DNA from 3 places in the Arthrobacter sp. AG367 genome. Region 1 is predicted to be linked to each of the others. Evidence: predicted binding sites of a transcription regulator. Region 1 holds the regulator's gene; each other region holds the start of a gene.
What was found. The regulator LexA, encoded in region 1, represses DNA repair genes until DNA is damaged. The targets are predictions, from matches to a motif close to TCGAACANNTGTTCGA.
Positions count from the first base shown of each region.

Region 2: FB478_RS16825 (shikimate dehydrogenase) is a predicted target of LexA. The motif match lies at 1,585-1,600, and genes of this name have one in related genera.
Region 3: FB478_RS16885 (shikimate dehydrogenase) is a predicted target of LexA. The motif match lies at 3,150-3,165, and genes of this name have one in related genera.

Region 1 is NZ_VIVE01000003.1:34,988-42,502, forward strand. Features, by position in the region: gene FB478_RS09935 (histidinol-phosphate transaminase) at 59-1,177, opposite strand; gene FB478_RS09940 (LysM peptidoglycan-binding domain-containing protein) at 1,286-1,687, opposite strand; gene lexA (transcriptional repressor LexA) at 2,041-2,775, shown strand; gene FB478_RS09950 (ATP-dependent DNA helicase) at 2,854-4,914, opposite strand; gene hflX (GTPase HflX) at 4,907-6,487, opposite strand; gene FB478_RS09960 (class I SAM-dependent methyltransferase) at 6,925-7,515, shown strand, end outside.
Region 2 is NZ_VIVE01000007.1:122,382-129,896, forward strand. Features, by position in the region: gene FB478_RS16815 (MFS transporter) at 1-446, opposite strand, end outside; gene FB478_RS16820 (IclR family transcriptional regulator) at 680-1,546, shown strand; gene FB478_RS16825 (shikimate dehydrogenase) at 1,694-2,575, shown strand; gene FB478_RS16830 (bifunctional sugar phosphate isomerase/epimerase/4-hydroxyphenylpyruvate dioxygenase family protein) at 2,575-4,446, shown strand; gene pcaH (protocatechuate 3,4-dioxygenase subunit beta) at 4,503-5,375, shown strand; gene pcaG (protocatechuate 3,4-dioxygenase subunit alpha) at 5,380-5,937, shown strand; gene FB478_RS16845 (lyase family protein) at 5,934-7,409, shown strand; gene FB478_RS16850 (alpha/beta fold hydrolase) at 7,402-7,515, shown strand, end outside.
Region 3 is NZ_VIVE01000007.1:131,654-139,168, reverse strand. Features, by position in the region: gene FB478_RS16895 (Re/Si-specific NAD(P)(+) transhydrogenase subunit alpha) at 1-1,196, opposite strand, end outside; gene FB478_RS16890 (IclR family transcriptional regulator C-terminal domain-containing protein) at 1,358-2,140, opposite strand; gene FB478_RS16885 (shikimate dehydrogenase) at 2,258-3,082, opposite strand; gene FB478_RS16880 (MFS transporter) at 3,221-4,558, shown strand; gene FB478_RS16875 (IclR family transcriptional regulator C-terminal domain-containing protein) at 4,721-5,533, opposite strand; gene FB478_RS16870 (3-oxoacid CoA-transferase subunit B) at 5,557-6,231, opposite strand; gene FB478_RS16865 (3-oxoacid CoA-transferase subunit A) at 6,234-6,935, opposite strand; gene FB478_RS16860 (thiolase family protein) at 6,935-7,515, opposite strand, start outside.

The DNA.
Region 1 (7,515 bases):
GAAGGATCCTTTGTGGGAGAAGAAGTAGTTCAAGGCGCCCAGCGCCGCAGTATCAAGTCTAGGCGGGAAGCGCGGCCTGGCCCGCAAGGATGCGTTCCAGGGAGGTAAGGAAGGCTGTGGTTTCCGCCTCAGTGCCTGCGGTGACCCGAAGGTGGCCGGGGATGCCCACGTCGCGGATGAGCACTCCGGCGTCCAGCAGCTCCTGCCATACCTGGTGCGGATTTTCCAGGCCCCCGAAGAACACGTAGTTGGAGTCCGAGGCGGCAGGCTTGAGGCCCATCCTGGTCAGTTCGGCCACAATGCGGTCCCGCTGCGCCTTGATGTCCTGGACATCGGCCATCAGTGCCTCGCGGTGTTGGAGCGCGGCCAGTGCGGTTGCCTGGGTAATCGCGGACAGGTGGTACGGAAGGCGCACCAGCCGCAGGGCATCGGTGACCTCCGGGGCCGCGGCCATGTAGCCGAGGCGGGCGCCGGCGAGTGCGAAGGCCTTGCTCATGGTGCGGGAAACTATCAGCCGCTCCCGGCCGGGCAGCAGGGTCAGGGCGCTGGGCGTGCCGTCATGCGCGAACTCGTGGTAGGCCTCGTCGACGATCACCACGGTCTGGCTGTCCTCGCCGGCGTCATAGACAGCCTCCACAACGTCAAGCCCCAGGCCGGTCCCCGTGGGGTTGTTGGGCGAGCAGAGGAAGACGATGTTGGGCCGCAGCTCCTCGACCTGCCGGGCGGCGGATTCGGCGCTCAGGTCGTAGCCTTCCGAGCGCACTCCCGTGATGTATTGGGTGTCGGTTCCGCTGGCGAGCAGGGGGTACATGGAGTACGTGGGTGGAAAGCCCAGGGCGGTGCGGCCGGGGCCGCCGAAGGCCTGGAGGATCTGCTGCAGGACCTCGTTGGAGCCGTTGGCTGCCCAGAGGTTTGATTCGTCGAGCCCGTGCCCCAGGTATTCCGCGAGAGCTTTCCGCAGGTCGGTGAATTCCCTGTCCGGGTACCGGTTGAGGCCTGCAGCTGCTTCCGTGACCGCCGCGCTGATGGCGGCGCGCACGTCCGCCGGAACACCATGGGTGTTCTCATTGACGTTCAGCAAAATGGGAACGTCCAGTTGGGGTGCCCCGTAGGGGGTCAGCCCGCGAAGATTGCTGCGGAGGGGAAGTCGGTTCAGACGCTCTAGCTGGTCGTTCACCTGAACAGTTTAGTTGCCGCGGCAACTACCGGAAAATGTGACGGATTCTGTTCGCCACCGGCGTTGCTGTCCCGGTCATCTTTCTCAAAGGCCAACACCAGGTGCCGCTCAGTGCGTGGGGACGAACAGCTGCTGCCCCGGCAGCACAGCGGCGGCCGGAAGGTTGTTGAGCTGGACGATGTCCGCCACCACGTCCCGGGCATCGCGGTCCGGAGCAACAGCGCCTGCGATGCTCCACAACGACTGGCCCGCCTGCACCGTCACGGTGACCGTCGGCGTCACGGCCAAATCCGCAGCTGAATCGGATGCCTTGGCCGGTGCGTTGAAAAGTCCGGACAGGGACAGCAGGAGTACCGCGAGGAGCACAAGCGGAACTCCGATCAGGACGATCCGCCCCCGGCGGGTCAGCCGCAGGGGCGCTGCTGACGGCGTCCGGCGCTGCGAGGGCTTCCGGGTCTGCAGGGAAACGCGGTGCGTAGGTGAAACCTGGTGAAGAGATAAAGCTGACATGAACTAAGCCCTCCTGGACCTGCCGTGCTGCCCGGGTGTCCGCCCGCTGCCGCCCTGCCGTTCACACCGTGTCCGGAGCTCCTCCGGCCATGTTTTCGAACGGGGCAATCGCTGGTTAGAACACATGTTCGAACTTTGCTTGTTAAGTTTTAGCACCTATCAACGAACAATGTCGAGACTCGCTAGAACAAATGTTTGAAAAAGCAATGTGGCTGGCCTAGCTTTGAACCAAAGAACAACCACCACTGAAGTTGAACAGCAGGGTCTGACAATGACAGTGGGAGTCCTTCCGGCGGCGCTGTGGAACAGGCCGCAACGGAAGATCCGGCGGCAAGCGAAAGGCATTGGCGAATATGGCAGCAGCAGCCGCCGGGGGCAGGACCGCCCCGCAACCCAGGAAGACCGCCAAGGGCTTGACCCCCCGGCAGAAGAAGATCCTCGAAACCATCCAGCGCTCGGTCAATGACAACGGCTACCCGCCCTCCATGCGGGAGATCGGCGACACGGTTGGCCTGGCCAGCCTGTCCAGCGTGACCCACCAGCTCTCGCAGCTGGAGAAGCTGGGTTACCTGCGGCGCGACCCCAAACGGCCGCGGGCCATGGAGGTGCTGATGCCCCTCACGCTGGACAGCGGAAGCAATGCCGCCGGCGCCTCCCCCGCGCCGCAGGCCACGGGCGGCGGTGCCACGGTAACGGAGCTGCCCACCGCGCTGGATACGGCCATGGTTCCGCTGGTTGGCCGGATTGCTGCCGGCGGTCCCATCCTCGCTGAGCAGCTCGTGGAGGATGTCATGCCGCTCCCCCGCCAGCTGGTCGGCCAGGGCGAGCTCTTCATGCTTAGGGTGGCCGGCGACTCCATGGTGGATGCCGCCATCTGTGACGGTGACTGGGTGGTGGTGCGGCGCCAGGCGGACGCAGCCAACGGGGACATCGTTGCTGCCCTGCTGGATGACGAGGCAACCGTCAAGACATTCCGCCAGCGCGACGGCCACACCTGGCTGCTGCCCCAAAACACGCAGTACGAACCCATTCTGGGCGACCATGCCACCATCATGGGCAAGGTTGTCTCGGTCCTGCGTTCCCTCTGACCGGGTCTCCCGCGAAGGGACGGCCTGCCGGAAATTGCACGGCGGCTGCCCCCGCTGGCGTCGTTCGCCTGCCGGGCCCTACGTGGCCGCGTCCGCGCCCAGCCTGGCCAATGCCGCCAGCGCCTTGCTGCGGTCCGTGGTAGCCCAGAACGGCGGCAGAGCGCCGCGGAGGAATCCGGCGTAGCGCTCTGTTGCCAGCCGGGAATCCAGAACGGCCACCACGCCCTTGTCTCCCGTGGACCGGATCAGGCGGCCGGCACCCTGGGCCAGCCTGATGGCGGCATGCGTGGCCGAGACGGACATGAAGCCGTTTCCGCCGGCCTGGGCCACGGCACGCGAACGCGCGGTCATCAGCGGATCATCCGGCCTGGGGAACGGGATGCGGTCGATCACCACCAGGCGGCAGGAGCCTCCCGGAACGTCAACCCCCTGCCACAGGGACATAGTCCCGAAGAGGCAGGTGTCCGGTTCGTCGGCGAACTGCTTCACCAAAGCGGTCATGGTCGACTCGCCCTGGCAGAGGACAGTCACATCGAGCTTCGGCCGCAGGGCGTCGGCAGCCTCTTCGGCAGCCCGTCGGGATGAAAACAGGCAGAGGGCACCCCCGCCGGACGCTTTGATGAGCGCTTCCAGTTCCTCCAGCGCCTCCGGCGAAACGCCGCGGCCCGGCTTTGGCAGGTGGCCGGCCACGTAGAGGATGCCCTGTTTCGGGTAGTCGAAGGGCGAGCCGACATCCACACCCGTCCAGCTGGGTGCGCCGTCGCCGATAAGGCCCAGTCCCCCGGCCGCGGGTTCAAATGCCGAGCCAATGGCGAGGGTTGCGGACGTCAGCACGACGGTGTGCCCGGCGAAGAGTCCTTCCCGGAGCCTGCCTGCCACGGACAGCGGCGCGATGTTGACCAGCACCGGGGCATTGTCATCGGGCTGGGAATATCCCTGGCCGGGATCGAACGTGCCGGCCCGGGAAAACCACACGACCTCGCGGTTTTCACGGGCAGCAATAAGCCGCTCACACAATTCCAGGATGAGCATGAGGCGGGACCGGGCCAGCTGGCGGCCGCCGTCGGCCGTGGCGTTGCTGTCCCCCTTGGAATCGGACAACGCGGCCCGGCACGCCTCCCGCAACTGGTCCATGCAGTCCAGCTGTTCGTCGTTCAGCCCGTTGGGAAGCAGGCCGCTGGGCGCACCGGCGAGGGCCAGTTCAAGGTTTGCGGCTGCGGCGTTCAGCGCGTCCACCGTGATGGCGGTATGTTTGCGGGCGCCGGAAGCGGCAGCGTGGACCATGGCCACCGACAGCTGACCGGACACGGCTCCGGTGACCCGGTCCTGCAACTCGTGCGCTTCATCCACCACCACGACGTCGTACTCGGGCAGGACTGCAAGTCCTTCGAAGGCGCTGACGGCCAGCATGGCGTGATTCGTCACCACCACATCTGCCTCGGCTGCGTCCTGCCGGGCCAGCTCGCTGAAGCACTCGGCGGCCATGGGGCACTTTTGGGCCCCCAGGCACTCCATGGAAGTGACGGAGACCTGGCGCCAGGCACGGTCCGTCACACCCGGCAGGAGCTCATCCCGGTCCCCGGTGGCCGTCTTCTCCGCCCACTCGCGGAGCCGCACCACCTCCTTGCCAAGCTGGGACGAGGGTCCGCCCACGGAGGCGGCAAAGTGCGGGACGCTGGTGTCTTCGCCCAAAGAGAAAAGCTGACCCTCGGAAGGCTCCTCGGAGGGGAACCCGCCTTCCAGTTTGTGCCGGCAGACATAGTTTGACCGGCCTTTCACCAAGGCAACCTTGACCGGCCGTTCCAGGGCCGGGGTGATGTTCTTCAGCAGCCGCGGCAGGTCCCTGCCAACAATCTGGGTTTGCAGGGCCAGCGTGGCCGTGGACACCAGAGCGGGCTTGTTGCTCTCCAGGGCGTGGGCGATGAGCGGCACCAGGTAGGCCAGCGACTTGCCCGTGCCCGTGCCCGCCTGGACCAGCAGGTGGTTGCCGGTTTTGATGGCCCGGGCCACCTGCCGGGCCATCTCGTGTTGTCCGGTGCGGCTTTGTCCGCCCATGCCGGCGACGGCGCGGTCGAGCAGTTCGATGACGAACTGCTCGCCGGCCGTCTGCGCGGTTTCGCCGGCGGCGGGGTCACTCATTGACGATGAATGGTTCCAGTTCGGACGCCAGGCCCTCGCGGACCTTCACCGCAGCCCTGGTACCTGCCTCAACGTGGTCAACGCTGAGGATTTCAGCGTCGGACTCATGGAGCTTGCTGACCAGGTCTCCGCGGTCATACGGGATGAGGAGTTCCATCTTGACCGAAGGCCGGGGAATGGCTTCGCTGATGGCCTTCAGCAGTTCCGGGATGCCCTCACCCGTCCGGGCCGAGACCACCACATGCCGCGGTTCGCGCTGCTTCAGGCGCTCCACCACGAACGGGTCAGCTGCATCAGCCTTGTTCAGCACGATGATCTCCGGCACCTTGCGGGCATCAACTTCGCTGAAGACCTTCCGGACGGCGGCGATCTGCCCTTCGGGGTCCGGATGCGACACGTCCACCACGTGCAGGATCAGATCCGAGTCCGCCACTTCCTCGAGGGTCGAACGGAAGGCCTCCACCAGCTGGGTGGGCAGCGAACGGACGAATCCGACGGTGTCGGCCAGGGTGTATCCCAGGCCGTCCGCGGTTTCCGCCTTGCGGACGGTGGGATCCAGGGTGGCGAACAGTGCGTTCTCCACGAGGACTCCGGCGTCCGTAAGCCGGTTCAGCAGTGAGGACTTGCCGGCGTTGGTATACCCGGCAATCGCCACGGAGGGCACTTCATTACGACGGCGGTTGGCCCGCTTGGTCTCGCGTGCCGGCTTCATTGCGGCGATTTCACGCCGCAGCTTCGCCATGCGGGTACGGATCCGGCGCCGGTCCAACTCGATCTTGGTTTCACCAGGACCTCGGGAGCCCATGCCGGCGGCAGCGCCACCCACCTGGCCACCGGCCTGGCGGGACATCGACTCACCCCAGCCGCGGAGGCGCGGAAGCAGGTACTCGAGCTGCGCGAGCTCCACCTGCGCTTTGCCTTCACGGCTCTTGGCATGCTGGGCGAAGATGTCAAGGATCAGCGCCGTGCGGTCGATGACCTTGACCTTAACGATGTCCTCAAGTCCGCGGCGCTGGGAAGGCGCAAGTTCAGCGTCCACCACCACCGTGTCCGCGCCCGTGGACATGACGATGTCCTTGAGCTCCAGTGCCTTGCCTGACCCCAGGAAGGTTCCCGGGTCCGGCTTGTCACGGCGTTGCACCATGCCATCCAGGACCTCCGAACCGGCGGTCTCGGCGAGGGCTGCCAGCTCACGCAGCGAGTTTTCGGCGTCGGCAAGCGTTCCCTCGGACCAAATCCCGGCCAGGACCACGCGCTCCAGGCGCAGCTGGCGGTATTCAACCTCGGTGACGTCTTCGAGCTCGGTGGACAGGCCTGCCCTTCGGCGCAGCGCGCGCCGTTCCTCGAGGTCCTGCTGGTCGCCGTCGTATGTTGAGTGTTCTTCGTCGAGCCGGGAAATGGCCTGCGCCTTGCCGAGCACCGCTTTTCCATTGCCGCTGCTCTCACCGCCGGGCGTGCTGACAGTCTTGGCCGGGACGTCCTTGGCGAGGATCCGGTCGATAACAGCCTGGATTTCCTGCGGACTCATGTCCTGGGCGGCTGGATCGGAACCGGTGTTGGGCTGGCTGGTCATGGTCTCCTTTGAAGATTCGGCAATTCCAGAATAGTGCTGATTGCTTGGAAGTTGGAACGTATTCGCGCTGGGCTGACGGCCTGCGGTCATGCAATTCTCCTGGTTGTCTCGCGGCCGGCTGCGATGCCGGGGCCGGGATGCCGCGGCAGAAGGGCGGCAGGGCTAAAAAGGCCGGAAAAATAGCGGGAAGTGCAGCAGGAGGCTGACTTTCGAGTATCGTCCGGCGGCCGGGCAGAACAGATGCGTCTGGCCGGTGCACAAGCGGAAGGCTGAAAAACCTGCATCGCTGCGGGACGGGCTGTCGCTGGAGGACAGGCTGCGGGGACGGGCGTGGCCCGTGCCGGCTACTCGAAGATCAGGAACATGCCATCCAGCGTAGCAGAGGGGGTTCTGCACGGTTTCCCATTACGCTGCAAGGGGAACTACTCTGGCCAGTTATGGAGTCCGCACACTATTTCAGCACGTCCCCCGCCGGCCCCTTTACCCGTAAGCCACTCACGGTGGAGCTGGCCGGCGAGACCCGCAGGCTCCACACCTCCGCGGGAATCTTCAGCCCGGACGGGATCGACAAGGGCACCGCAGTGCTCCTCGCCGGTGTTCCGGCGCCGCACCCCCAGGGGAACCTGCTGGATATCGGATGCGGCTGGGGGCCCATCGCACTCACCATGGCGCTGCTGGCGCCCGGGTCGACGGTCTACGCCGTGGACGTCAACGAACGCTGCGTCGCCCTGACCAACGAAAACGCGGCCGCGCTGGGGCTGTCCAACGTCGTCGCCAGTACACCCCAGGAGGTGGACGCCGGCGTCAGGTTCGACACCATCTGGTCCAACCCGCCCATCCGGATTGGCAAGGAGGAACTGCACGCCCTGCTGAAGCTGTGGCTTCCGCGCCTCGCGGACGGCGGCACGGCATGGCTGGTGGTACAGAAGAACCTGGGCTCGGATTCGCTCCAGCGCTGGCTGGCCGCCGAACTGGACAGTTCCTATACCGTGACCCGCGAGTCAACGTCCAAGTCCTTCCGGATCCTG
Region 2 (7,515 bases), on a different contig from region 1:
AGGGTCATGGACGAGGCGCCGGCCTGCTCACCGGCGGCGGAGAGGCCCTGGCACAGGCGGGCCAGCACCAGCAGGACCGGGGCCCACCAGCCGACCGTGTGGAAGTCGGGGAGGCAGCCGATCACGAACGTCGACGCGCCCATGAGCAGCAGGGTAAACATCAGGACCTTCCGGCGGCCCACCCGGTCGCCGAAGTGGCCCAGGATGATGGCGCCCACGGGACGTGCCACGTAGGCGAAGCCGAAGGTGGCGAAGGACATGATGGCAGCGTTGGTGTCTGCATCGGGGAAGAAGACCTTGGGGAAGATCAGCGCCGCAGCGGATCCGAAGATGAAGAAGTCGTAGTATTCGACGGCGCTGCCCAGGAAGCTGGCGAGGGCTGCTTTCCTGGGCGTCCCGGCACGGGTGAGGGCACCCGCCCCGGCGGACGGAAGTGTCTGGCTCATGGTGTTCCTTTGGTGTGACGACATTGTCGCGGATGGATCTGGAGGTCGCAGCCGCCGCTGCCTTGGTGCGGGCGGGGCGCGATGCGGCTGGAGTCCGGAAGAAGACCCGGCGTCAGTAGCCACATGGTGGGAGCTACTTGTGCGATATAGAAACTATGACTGTGAGGGCAGTCACCTGTCAAGAAAATAATCACCATCTAGAAATAGCTCTCACATTGTGGCAACATGATGCCATGAGTGTGAACCAAACCACAGCGGCCAATGAAGAATCCGCTGCTGCCCCTGCCGCCACGGAGCCCGTGAACGCCATGCCCCCGGAGGCGAAGGTTGGCGCGCGTCCTGCGGAACGCACGGACATGGTGGGCAAGGCCCTGGGCCTGCTTGTCCTCCTGGGGGACGAACCCCGCGGTGCCAGCGCCGCGGAAATTTCCCGCCGCGCGGAACTGCCGTTCAGCACAACCTACCGGCTGCTCGGATCCCTGACCCGTGACGGCTTTGTTGACTACGAGCCGGACGGCCGCCGCTACCACCTGGGCCTGCGCATCTTCCAGCTGGGCCAGCGGGTATCCAACCACCACGGTTTCGCCGGCACTGCCATGCCCATCCTGCGCCGGGTGACCGAGCAGACCGGGGAAGCCACCATCCTCAGCGTCCGGGACGGCCTGCACCACCTCACCGTCAGCAAGGTGGACGGGCCGCAGATCTTCCGCGTCACCAGCGATCCGGGCCACCTGGGCTCCTTGTCCACCACCGCCGTCGGCAAGGCCCTGGTGGCATTCGCCGAGGATGCGGAACGGGAGCGGCTGCTCGCGGAACTCCCGCTCGAGGCGCTCACCGCCCGCTCCATCACCGACCGGGACGCGTTCCGGGCGGAAATCGAGGAGGTGCGCCGCCGCGGCTACGCGGTCATGGATGAGGAGAACGAGGCCGGCATGCGTGCCGTGGCGGTGCCCCTGCTCAACAGCCAGGGTCACGCCTTTGCCTCCCTGGCGACGGCCGTTCCGGTCTTCCGCCTGAGCCTCGAGGAGCTGGAGGCCCACGTCCCCGTCCTGGTCGATGCGGCAGCCGAGTTGGCTGCACGCCTTCCGCAGCGCGGCTAAGGCGCCTGTGCCGTTACTCAAAATATTTGGTTCGTATCTCGAACAGTAGTGCGGGAAGTGAACAATTGCTGTACTGTAATCCCTATCACCGGCGCATCCCATCCCCGCATGGACGCTGCCGGTGCCGTTACCAAAGGAGCTGCACGGATGAGTATTCGAACTGAGTCCTACCTCGTGGGACTGGTTGGAGACGGTGTCACGCCGTCGCTCACGCCGCCCATGCACGAACGGGAAGGTGACGTGCAGGGCCTGCGTTACCTTTACCGCCCCATCGACCTCCTGGAGCTGGGGCTGGCGGGCGAGTCCGTCGGCAGCATCCTGCAGAGCGCCCGGACGCTGGGCTTCAATGGGTTGAACATCACCCATCCCTGCAAGCAGCTGGTCCTGGAGCACCTTGACGAAATCTCCCCGGACGCCCGCCGCCTGGGCGCCGTCAACACCGTGGTGATCCGGGACGGCCGCTTCATCGGCCACAACACCGACTTCTCCGGCTTCGCCGCGGCACTGGCTTCCGGCCTCCCCGGGGCGTCGCTGGACCGCGTGGTCCAGCTCGGTGCCGGCGGTGCCGGATCTGCCGTCGCCTACGCCCTGCTGACCGCCGGCGTCAGGACCCTGCACCTGGTGGACGTGGACCCGGGACGCGCGGCAGCCCGGGCCGCCGAGCTCCAGGGCTTCTTCCCGGACAGCACCGTCACGGCAGGTACGACGGCGGAGCTGCCGCAGCTGATGCGCGTGGCCGACGGCCTGGTGCACTGCACCCCCGTGGGGATGGCCGCCCACCCCGGCGTGCCGCTGGACCTGGACCTGCTGGAGTCCCGGCACTGGGTGGCGGATATCGTCTACCGCCCCATCGACACGGAACTGGTCCGCGGCGCCCGGGCCAAGGGCTGCGACGTCCTGGACGGCGGCCGGATGGCCGTGGGCCAGGCCGCGGACGCGTTCCGGATCTTCACCGGGCTGGACGCGGACCCGGACCGCATGCGCGCCCACTTCCTGGAGCTCGTGGCAGCGGAAGAGGTGGCTGCCTGATGCGCACCGGAATCGCCACCGTCTGCCTGTCCGGAACCCTCAAAGAGAAGATGCAGGCCTGCGCCATCGCAGGCTTCGACGGCATCGAGATCTTCGAGCAGGACCTGGTGACGTCCCCGCTGAGTCCCGAGGACGTCCGCAAGCTGGCCGCCGACCTGGGCCTTGGCCTGGATCTTTACCAGCCCTTCCGGGATTTCGACGGCGTCAGCCCGGACCTGCTGAAGGCCAACCTCCGCCGGGCCGAGGCCAAGTTCCGGCTCATGGCCCGCCTGGGCATGGACACCATCCTGGTCTGCTCCAACGTTGCCACCGCCACCATCGACGACGACGGCCTCCGCGCCGAGCAGCTGGCACAGCTTGCCAACCTGGCCGGCGACCACGGCGTCAAGGTGGCCTATGAAGCGCTTGCGTGGGGCAAGTACGTCAACGACTACGAGCATGCCTACCGGCTGGTGGAGATGGTTGACCATCCCAATCTGGGCACTTGCCTGGACTCCTTCCACATCCTCTCGCGGGACTGGGAAACCGCCCACATTGAGGCATTCAACCCGGAGAAGATCTTCTTCGTCCAGGTTGCGGACGCCCCCAAGCTCTCCATGGATGTGCTGTCCTGGAGCCGGCACTACCGGGTGTTCCCGGGCGAGGGCCAGTTTGAGCTGGCCAAGTTCATGGGCCACGTGGTCCGGGCCGGGTACACCGGACCCGTCTCGCTGGAAGTCTTCAATGACGTTTTCCGCCAGTCGGACGTGGAGCGGACGGCCGTGGATGCCATGCGGTCGCTCATCTGGCTTGAAGAACAGAGCGCCAAATGGCTGGCCGGTACCGAAGCCGCACCAGGCAACGGAGCAGCGCTCCGCCGTCGTTACCCCATGGAACTTGCCACCCTGCCCAAGGTGAACGAACCCGCGGGCTTCAACTTTGCCGAGGTCAAGGCGGACGACACCGCGCAGCTGGAGAAACTCCTGGGCCAGCTGGGCTTCGCCTTCGAGGGCAGGCACCGCACCAAGGACGTCCAGCTGTGGACCATGGGCCAGGCCCGGGTGATCATCAACGAACAGGCGGCCCGGCATGCCGAGCCCGCCATTGCCGCACTGGGGTTCGACGTCGATTCCCCCGTGATTGCCTCGGCGCGCGCCCAGCAGCTCAAGGCCCCCGTGGTGGCCCGCAAGGTGCAGGCGGACGAGGAAGTCTTCCAGGGCATCTCCGCGCCCGATTCCACCGAGATCTTTCTCTGCCAGGGCAGCCCGGACGGCACGGCGGCGTGGACCCACGAGTTCGGGGAGGGGCTGGAACACCCGTCCGCCGGAGCCAGTGCCGTGATCGACCACGTCAACCTTGCCCAGCCGTGGCAGCACTTCGACGAAGCTGTCCTCTTCTACACCAGCGCCCTGGCCCTGGAGCCGCAGCCGTTCGCGGAGGTGCCAAGCCCCAGCGGGCTGGTGCGCTCGCAGGTCATGCAGACCTCCGACGGCGCGGTGCGGCTGGTGCTCAACCTCGCCCCCATCCAGCAGGCACGGAGCGAGGTCCGCAAGACCTACCAGGAGCACATCGCCTTTGCCGTGGACGACCTCGTGGCCACAGCCCGGGCAGCCCGGGAACGGGGCCTGGAATTCCTGCAGATCCCGGCCAACTACTACGAGGACCTGGACGCCCGGTTCGACCTGGAGCCTGGGTTCCTGGCCACCCTGCAGGAGCTGAACCTGCTGTTCGACCGCGACGCCGACGGCGAATTCCTGCACTTCTACACCGCCACCGTGGGCAGCGTGTTCTTCGAAATGGTGGAACGCCGCGGCGGTTACGACGGCTACGGCGCCCCCAATGCTCCGGTGCGCCACGCCGTCCAGTACGACTCGCTGCACCGCACGCCTTAGACCGCACCACACAACCCCGGACGCAAGAAACCGAACAGATCAGAAAGGAGCCAGCCATGCCGGAAGACATCACCGCCGAGCTGGAGTCGGAGGAACTCGTGCCCCCGGCCGAACCGAAGGCTGCCCATCAGCCCCTGGACAAGGCCATCGAGTCACAGGCGGACCTCAGCGCAGAGATCAACGCCATCGGCGAGGCCTACCAGCGGGCATTGAAGGACGGCGCCCAGCCGGAAACCCAGCCGCGGCTGGACTACCCGCCGTACCGCAGCAGCATCCTGCGCCACCCCACCAAGAGCCTGCACCACGCGGATCCGGAGACCATCGAGCTGTACTCGCCGGCGTTCGGGCACCAGGACGTGCACGCCCTGGAGTCCGACCTGACCATCCAGCACAACGGCGAACCGCTGGGCGAGCGGATTATCGTCGCCGGCAAGGTTCTGGACGGCGACGGCCGCCCGGTGGCAGGCCAGCTGGTGGAAATCTGGCAGGCCAACTCGTCCGGCCGCTACATCCACAAGCGCGACCAGCACCCCGCCCCGATCGACCCCAACTTCACCGGCATCGGCCGCTGCATCACCGGCCCGGACGGCTCCTACCGGTTCATCACCATCAAGCCCGGCGCCTACCCCTGGAAGAACCACCTGAACGCGTGGCGACCCGCCCACATCCACTTTTCGCTGTTCGGCACGGAGTTCACCCAGCGCATCATCACCCAGATGTACTTCCCGGGCGACCAGCTCTTCCCGCTGGACCCCATCTACCAGACCATCGTGGACCAGGACGCCCGCGACCGCCTGGTGGCCACCTACGACCACAGCCTCACCGAGCCCGAGTGGGCCCTGGGCTACAACTGGGACATCGTCCTGACCGGGCCCAAGCGGACCTGGACCGAAAACGAGGCGCTCGGCGCAGAAGGTGACGAGGAGTAGGAAAATGAGCACCAAACTTGTTCCCACCCCGGGCCAGACCGTTGGCCCCTTCTATGGCTATGCGCTTCCGTTCGAGAAGGACAACGAGCTGCTGCCTCCCGGCTTCCCGGGCTCCATCCGCCTGCAGGGCACCGTCTACGACGGCGCCGGCCACACCATCCCGGACGCCATCCTGGAAATCTGGCAGCCGGACGCCGACGGCAGGGTTGTCCAGCGCACCGGCTCCCTGGTCCGCGACGGCTACACCTTCACCGGGTGGGGCCGCGGCGCCGTGGGCAACTCCGGCGTTTTCACGTTCACCACGGTCAACCCCGGCCCCACCAAACCGGGCGCGGCGCCGTTCATCTCCGTGGCGCTCTTTGCCCGCGGCCTGACCAACCGGCTGTTCACCCGCATCTACCTGCCTGAGGACGCCGAGGCGCTGGCCAACGACCCCCTGCTCAGCTCGCTGGATCCGGAGCGCCGCAAGACGCTCATCGCCCGCCGCGACCCTGACGGCGGCCTCACCTGGGACATCCGCCTCCAGGGTGAGGGCGAGACCGTCTTCCTGGACTTCCAGTGACCAACGCCGCCCCGGGAGATCTGCGCGCCTTCGCGGAAGAGGCCGACGCCGGCCTGCTCAGTCCCGTATCAGCGTCACCGTTGGTGGCGGCGCTGACGGGGGACCGGGCAGTGCTGGCGGCGATCCTCGCCGTCGAATCGGGCTGGGCAGCCGTGCTGCAACGGGCCGGCCTGGCACCTGCCGGTTCTGCCGCCGTCGTGGCTTCCGCTGCCGAGGCAGGGCGATACGACCTCGCCGACATCGCGCTGCGTGCCCAGGGCGGCGGCAACCCGGTCATTCCGCTGCTGGCGGACCTCCGGAAGAAGGTGGCCGCGCTGGACAGCGCCGGGATCGGTGCCGGGAAGGCCGTGCATACCTCCCTGACCAGCCAGGACGTGCTGGACACCGCCCTCATGCTGGTGGCCCGCAACACCGTCCACGCCGTGCTGGCCGACCTCAAAGGCACCGCCGCGGCGCTGGCCGCCCTGGCGGGGCAACATGCGCAGACACTGTGCGTGGGCCGGAGCCTGACGCAGCATTCGCTTCCCTATACCTTCGGGCTCCGGGCCGCGCAGTGGTTCCAGGGCGTGGCCGCCGCGGGCCGGCAGCTGCAAGGCCTGGAGTTCCCGGTCCAGTTCGGCGGGGCTGCGGGAACGCTCGCCGCCGGAACCGTGCTGACCGACGGATCCACTGCCACCCCGTTTACCCTGGCCGATGCCCTGGCCGCCCAGCTGGGCCTGGCCCCCGCGGCGGCTCCCTGGCACACCAACCGGCTGGCCATCACGTCCCTTGGGCATGGGCTGGCTTCGGTTTTGGATGCGTTCGGAAAGATCGCCGCGGACGTCCTGTTCCTGAGCAGGCCCGAGGTGGCCGAGCTTGCCGAGCCACGCGCTCCCGGGCGCGGGGTTTCCTCTGCCATGCCGCAAAAGCAGAACCCGGTCCTGTCCGTCCTGGTCCGCAGCGCCGCACTGCAGGCGCCCGGCCTGGCTGCCCAGCTGCACCTGGCCGCCGCCACCTTCAACGACGAACGCCCGGACGGCGCCTGGCACATCGAATGGCCGGCACTCCGCCAGCTCCTGGCGCTCACGCTCGGCGCTGCCGGACATATCCGTGAGCTCGCCGAAGGACTCCAGGTGTTCCCCGACGCCATGCGCCGCAACCTGGACCTGTCCGGGCCGCTGCTGCTGGCAGAAGGCGTCAGCGCGGCCGTGGCGCCCCTCCTGGACGGGAAGGACGGCCGCACCGGCAAGCAGCAGCTGCAGGACGTGGTGGACCAGACCCTTCAAGCACCGCCTTCCGACCAAGCCGCCACCTACCGGAAGCTGCTCCGCGAGGCCGTCCCTGCCGCCGTCGTTCCCGGCGAGCGGCTGGAGGAGCTCCTGGACCCCGGCAGCTACCTGGGCCAGGCGGCCCAGATCTCCCGCCGCATCCTGGCGGCGTTCCCCGACTTTGATTCCCAGACCACCGACGCGAACGGAGCTTCCCGTGGCTAAGCCAACCCTGAAGGCAGCGCTGCTGTCCCCCCAGCGACCCCTTGGCGACCACCCCCTGCTGGTGGCGGGCCCATCCCTGGGCACCTCCTCCATCCTGTGGAACAGG
Region 3 (7,515 bases), on a different contig from region 1:
TGCCGGGCCGCGGCCGTGGCCGGCTCTGCGGCGGCACGTGCGCGGGCGGCCAGCAGCTCCGCCGTGGGCTGGTGCCGCACCACGCCGTCGTGGGTGAGGCAGGCACCGGCCACCACTTCGTCGTCGAAATCCAGGGTGAGCCCGCCGGCACCGGCGTCATCCGGGCGCACCAGCAGGGCCAGCAGGTTGGCCACGTTCTTGGCGTAAAGACGGGAGGCGTCCGACGCCATCGCCGAGGCCGGGTCCTTCAGGCCCACCAGGGTGACGTGCCCCATTCCATCGGCGGTGGGGATGGGGATGTCCTGGCCCGGTACCGAACCCTCCACGTTGCCGCCGGACTCCGCGGCGAGATCAACCACCACCGACCCGGGCCGCATGCCCTGCACCATCCCGCGCGTCACCAGGAGGGGTGCGGGGCGCCCGGGGACTGCCGCCGTCGTAATCAGCACGTCCGACTGAGCCACGTGCGGCGCCAGCAGCTGCCGCTGCCGTGTGCCGGCATCGGAGCTCAGCTGCCGGGCGTAGCCGCCGGCCGCCTCCGCCGTCTCCAGGTCCAGCCGGATGAAGGTGCCGCCCATGGAGGCAACCTCGTCCGCGGAAGCCGGACGGATGTCGTTGGCGAAAACCCGGGCGCCCAGGCGCTTGGCCGTGCCGATGGCCTGCAGCCCCGCCACCCCGGCTCCGAGGACCAGGACCCTGGCGGGCGGAATGGTTCCCGCGGCCGTCATGTAGAGCGGGAAGAAGCGGGGCAGCCGGATGGCAGCCTCCAGCACGCAGCGGTAGCCGGCCACCAGCGCCTGCGAGCTGAGGGCGTCCATGGACTGGGCACGGGAAATGCGGGGCACCAGTTCAAGGGCGAAGGAGGTCACCCCGTTGTCCGCGAGCGCCTGCACTGCCGGCAGCTCGGACGACGGCGACGCGAGCCCCACGGTGACGGCTCCCCTTTTCAGGGACGCGGCGGTGTGCGGGTCAAGGGGGCGGACATGCGCCAGGATGTCGAGGGCCGTGGTGTTGAGTTCCGGGACGACGGCGGCGCCGGCGTTTTGGTATGCCTGGTCAGCGTGCCCGGCGCCGTCCCCCGCCCCGGTCTCCACCAGGACCTCCAGCCCCATCCCGGCCAGCTGCCTGACGGTATCCGGCGTGGCGGCCACACGACGCTCGCCCTCCCGGCGTTCCCGCGGTATGCCCAGTTTCACCCGCCGACCCCTCCTCCTGACAAGCGATGCAGCGGCTCTGCTGCACGCAGTTGGCTAGAGTCTATGGCCCGTTCAGCTGCGGCGGGAGTGGTGCGCTGTGCTTGTGTGGAAACAGTTACATGGCAAGCGGCCTTGAGCGCGGTCCACCGCGGGAGGGAGGGTCAGCCGCGGGTGGTTGGGCCAGGGCCGCCGTAATCGAGTGCGATCCGCCGCGCGGTCTCCATCAACGGGGGAAGGACTGACGCTTCAATGTCCTGGGCGGCCGCCCGGTGCGTCTGCAGTGAAACATTCGCCGCAGCCACCACCTCGTTCCCCCGCCGCACCGGCACGGCCACGCCGCGCAGGCCTTCCTCGAGCTCCTGGGAAACCATGGACCAGCCCCTTTTACGCGCCAGCTCCACTTCGGAACGCAGGTCGTCAATGCTGCTGATGGAGCGGTCGGTGTAGCGGTGCAGCTGGACCGTGCGGAGATACTCCTCGAGCTGCGCCGGGGGCATTCCGGCGAGGAGCACCCGGCCCATTGAGGTCGCCCAGGCCGGAAACCGGGTCCCCACGGTAATGGAGACGCTCAACAGCCGCGGCGACGGCACGCAGGCAACGTAAACCACGTCGCCGCCGTCGAGGATGCACAAGGCCGTGGTCTCGTTCAGGTCCTCCGCCAGTTCCTTGAGGTGCGGCTGGGCCACCCCGGGAAGCGTAAGGCCGGCCAGGTAGGCCCGACCGATGTCCAGGGAACGGGCGGTCAGTTCAAAGGCCTGGCCCTCGGCGCGGAGGTAGCCAAGATCTGCCAGGGTCAGGAGGAACCGGCGCGCGGAGGCGCGGGTCATGTCGGTCCGGGCAGCAACCTGGGAAACAGTGAGCCGTGGCTGGTCGGCGGAAAAGGCGAGCAGCACGTCGAAGGCCTTCTCAACCGACTTCACAAAGTAGGCTGGCTGCTCCTCCATGAACGTTGCGGTTCCTCTCCCGACGGTCGGCGCCCCGGCACAGGGTCCGCCGGGCTTCAGCGCCTGTCCGATCATATCGGGCCGGTGGGCACTGGAGTGCGGGGTGCGGCCCGCCGGTCAGGAGGCTGCCCGGATGCGTTCCAGCGTTTCCTTGAGCAGCCTCCCGGACTGCCCGTCGAGCCCCAGGAGCGGCACCATGGCCACCGCCTGTTCCCGCAGGTGCTCCCAGCCATCGATGCACCGGACTCCCATGCCACGCGCCCGGGCCACGCTTGCAGTGGTGTGGCGGGCATACACGAAGTCATAGACGACGGCGTCAGGGGCGAGTGGGCCGTCGCCCCATGCCGGACCGTCGGACATGCTTTTGCCGATGGGAGTGGCATTCACGATCAGGGATGCATCGGCGGACAGCTCCTGCCCCTGCTGCCAGGAGACCGTCCGGGCGTCCATGCCGCGTTCCCGGGCAAGATCCAGCAATTCCGCCGCGGCGTGCGGGTCGCGGTCAGTGATGGAAACGGTCCCCAGATGCCCCTCCAGGGCGATCATCGCGGCCCTTGCCGCTCCACCGGCGCCCAGGAGGAGGGCGTGCCGTTGGTACTGGCCGCCCAGCAGCGCGGTCAGGGCGGATATATCGGTGTTGTGCCCCACCAGCCGTGTGCCCTTTCGAACCAGGAGGTTGCAGGCACCGCTCAACAGGACTGGGTCTGTTGCCTCGTCCGCTGTTTCCGCCGCCCAGTGCTTGTGCGGCATGGTCACGTTGGCCGCCACGATGCCGGGCGCCAGAAGCCGCCTGCGGACCTCGTCGAGGTCGCCGCCGGCCGGCACATCCCAGGCATCGTAGGTCCATTCAAGGCCGAGTTCCTGGAAAACAGGATTCCAGAGGCGCGGGGACATGGCCTTGGAAGCTGCTGATCCGATCAGGACTAAGCGGGAGGGTTCCATTGTGAAGCACCTTTCCGTCGGCGTTGTGATTGGCGTCACCGACTAGTATCCTCTTTCTAGGCGCATTACGCACACATGTTCGCAATGCGTACAAATAGAACAGATCCCCCGCCTTCAGCGTGGAAGGAAAACCCGGACATGACCGACATCGCAGCAGGAGCCCAGGCCAAGCCGACGCCTGAGGCACAACGCCGGCTAAAGCGCGCCAAGAAGGCAGCGCTGGCCGCATTCCTCGGCGGCGCCCTGGAGTACTACGACTTCTTCATCTACGCCACTGCCGCTTCCCTCGTCTTCTCGAAGATCTTCTTCCCGGCGGGCGACCCCACGGTTGCCTTGCTGGCCTCCTTCGCCACGTTCGGCGTGGCATACGTGGCCCGGCCCTTCGGCGCCGTGGTGTTCGGCCACCTTGGTGACAAGATCGGCCGGAAGAATACGCTCGTGCTCACCCTGGTGCTCATGGGCAGCGCAACGTTCCTCATCGGCGCCCTGCCGGACTTCAACACCGCCGGCTACTGGGCACCCGCGCTGCTGGTCCTGCTCCGCCTGATGCAGGGCCTCTCCGCCGGCGCCGAGACGGCCGGCGCCTCCGCCCTCTCCACGGAAGAGGCTCCCGAGGGCCGGCGCGGCTTCTTCGCCAGCTTTGCCATGAGCGGCATTTCCGCGGGCATCGTCATGGCATCCCTGGCCTTCCTGCCCGTGGCTGCCATGAGCGAGGCCGACCGCCTCGCCTGGGGCTGGCGGATCCCGTTCTGGCTCTCCCTGATCGTGCTCATCGTCGCCTACCTGGTCCGCCGGTCACTGGCCGAACCTGAGGTCTTCGAGGAAAAGCAGGAGCACGGTGAACTGGTGAAGCTTCCGTTCGCCAAGATGTTCCAGACCCACCCGGCGCAGTTCTTCCAGGTGGCGCTCATGTCCTTCGAAACGGTCACCAACACGTTCATGCAGTCATTCGGCCTGGCCTACGCCGTGTCCGTCGGCGTTCCCGCTTCCACCATGCTGTGGGTCAGCATCGTGGGCAACATCCTTGCCGTCTTCACCCAGCCCCTGACCGCGCGCCTGTCGGACACGTTCGGCCGCCGGCCCATCTTCATCATCGGCGTCCTGGGCTCCGGCATCATGATCTTCGTGTATTTCTCGGTGATCGCCACCGGCAACATCCCCATGATCTTCCTGACCAGCACGCTGATCACCGCCGGCACCTATGCCATGTCCAACGCGATCTACCCGGCCTGGTTCTCCGAGCTCTTCAACGTCAAGGTCCGCTACTCCGGCATGGCCATCGGGCTCCAGATCGGCATCCTGTGCGCCGGTTTCACCCCGCTGCTCGGCACCGCCCTGGTGGGCGCCGACAAGGCGAACTGGGGACCGGCAGCCTGGATCGTGGCGGGCTCGTCGATCCTCGCCGTGGCCGGCGCCTGGTGGGCGCGCGAGACCGCCAAGACGCCGCTGCGGGAGCTGGGCAACCCCGTCCGGTAGGGGCATTCACAGCCCCATAACGAACAGAAGAGGACGACGGCGGGAAGCACCCGCCGTCGTCCTCTTGCTTAACCTGGCGGCGCGGCGAGGCCCTGGTTGAGTGCGCAGGAACAGTCCCGGCGCACTCAGGCCAGGAGTGGACGCACGGCTGGGGTGGTATTGCTAACCGCGGGCGGTCAGGTCCGCGGAGATGAGTTTCGCGGTGGCCATGATCTCCTGCGCCACCGAGGCCAGGTAGGCTTCCCGGTCCGGTTTGGCCTCCACGGACTGGGCCTGCAGGGAGACGTTCACCGCGGCCACCACCTTGGGTCCGTCGTACACAGGAGCGGCAACGGACATCAGGCCCAGCTCCAGTTCCTGGTCCAGCAGGCACCAGCCCTGTGCACGGACCGTTTCCAGGACGGCCAACAGTTCCTGGACGGACCCGAGGGCGCGGGGGGTCAGGGGCTTGATGTCGGCCGCGGCGAGATAGGCCTTGAGGTCCGACGCCGGCAGGTGGGCCAGCAGGACCCGGCCCATGGAGGTGGCGTAGGCGGGGAACCGGGTGCCCACGGTGATCCCGATGGTCATGATGCGGCGCGTGGTGACGCGGGCAATGTAGGCGATGTCGGTGCCGTCCAGCACGGCGGCCGACGTCGATTCGCCGAGTTTGAGGGACAGTTCCTCCAGGTGCGGCTGGGCCAGTTGGGGCAGCGACAGCCCGGAGAGGTAGGCGTAGCCCAGCTGGAGGACTTTGGCCGTCAGCGCGAAGGTCTTGCCGTCGGTGCGCACGTACCCCAGCTCCACCAGGGTATGCAGGAACCGGCGTGCCGTGGCACGGGTCAGGCCCGTGCGGCCCGCCACCTCGGTGAGCGTCATGACCGGCCGGTCGGCGTCGAAGGCGCGGATCACCGCCAGCCCGCGGGCCAGCGACTGGACGTACTGGTCGCCGGCCTGCGGGGTTGGCTGGATATCGGTACCTGCGGCGTCGGTCATGGTAACCAATCCTAGGGCCGTCCTTAGCCGGCCGAGGCGGCCTTGAGCGGGACGGGGATGAGTTCCTGGAGTTCCTCGAGGGTGCAGCCAAAAGTCTCGCGGACGGTGACACCGTTGGGACCGGTGAGGAAGACGGCCTTGTCCGTGTAGACGCGGGTGACGCAGTTGACGCCGGTGACCGGGTAGGTGCAGGCCTCGACGATCTTGGAGGCGCCGTCGCGGGTCAGGAGGGTCATCATGACGAAGACGTCCTTGGCGCCGGTGGCCAGGTCCATGGCACCTCCGACGGCGGGAATCGCCCCGGGTGCGCCGGTGTGCCAGTTGGCCAGGTCACCGGTGGCCGAGACCTGGAAGGCGCCCAGTACGCAGATGTCCAGGTGCCCGCCGCGCATGATGGCGAAGGAGTCGGCGTGGTGGAAGTAGGAAGCGCCCGGGAGTTCGGTCACGGGAATCTTGCCGGCATTGATCAGGTCCTCATCGATCTCGTCGCCCTTGGCTTCGGGGCCCATGCCCAGCATGCCGTTCTCGGTGTGGAGGGTGATGTTCTGGTCCTCGGTGAGGTAGTTGGACACCAGGGTGGGCTGGCCGATCCCGAGGTTCACGAACGAGCCCGGGGCGATGTCGCGGGCCACGAGCCGGGCGAGGTCATCCCGGCCCAGGGGCGTGGCGGAGGTCTGGAGTGATGTTGCAGTGGTCAAGGTCAGGCCACCTTTCCGCTGGTGCCGGTTGCGCTGCGGTCTGAGGCCGGGACGCGGACAACCGTGTTGACGTAAATGCCGGGGGTGACCACGTTTTCCGGGTCCAGCGCCCCCGTGGGCACGATCTCGGAGACCTGCACGATGCTCTGCTTCGCGGCGGCAGCCATGATGGGGCCGAAGTTCCGGGCCGTCTTGCGGTAGACCAGGTTGCCCTTGCCGTCCGCCTTCAGTGCCTTGATCAGGGCGACGTCGGCGTGGATGGGGGTTTCAAAGACCTGGCCGCGGCCGTCAATGATCCGCGTTTCCTTGCCCTCGGCCAGCATGGTGCCGTATCCGGTGGGGGTGAAGAACCCGCCGATGCCTGCCCCGGCGGCACGGATCCGTTCGGCCAGGTTGCCCTGCGGCACCAGTTCCAGCTCGATCTCGCCGGCCTTGTACTTGGCGTCGAAGTGCCAGGAATCGGACTGCCGCGGGAAGGAGCAGATCATCTTCCGCACCCGGCCTTCCTTGATGAGCAGGGCCAGGCCCTGGTCGCCCTGCCCGGCGTTGTTGTTCACCACGGTCAGGTCCGTGGCGCCGCAGTCCAGCAGCGCGTCGATCAGTTCGAACGGCTGGCCGGCGTTGCCGAATCCGCCGATCATCACGGTGGAGCCGTCCTTGATGCCGGCCACGGCCTCCTGGACGGTGTCAACAAAAGTCAGCATTACTGGTCCTTTCCAGCGGTGACGTTCTCGAGTACCACGGCCAGGCCCTGGCCCACGCCGATGCAGATGGCCGCGACGCCCCAGCGTTCGCCGGAGGCCTGCAGGGACCGGGCCAGGGTGCCCAGGATCCGGGTGCCGGAGGCACCCAGCGGATGGCCCATCGCGATGGCCCCGCCATGCCGGTTCACGATCGAGGGATCGATGCCCCAGGCGTTGATGCAGGCCAGGGACTGCGCGGCGAACGCTTCGTTAAGTTCGACGGCGCCCACCTGGTCCCAGCCGATGCCCGCCTTCGCGAGGGCCTTGTTCGCCGCCTCCACCGGTGCGTACCCGAAGTACTGCGGATCATTCGCGTGCGCGCCGCGGCCGGCGATCCGGGCCAGCGGATCCAGCCCCAGCAGCCCGGCGGCCGCCTCGGATCCGATCCACGCCGCGGAGGCGCCGTCGGACAGCGGGGATGCGTTCCCGGCGGTCACCGTGCCGTTCTCGGTCCGGAACACGGTCTTCAGCCCGGCCAGCTTCTCCGCCGACGATCCGGCACGGATGCCTTCGTCGCGGACCAGGTCCGTCCCGGGCACCG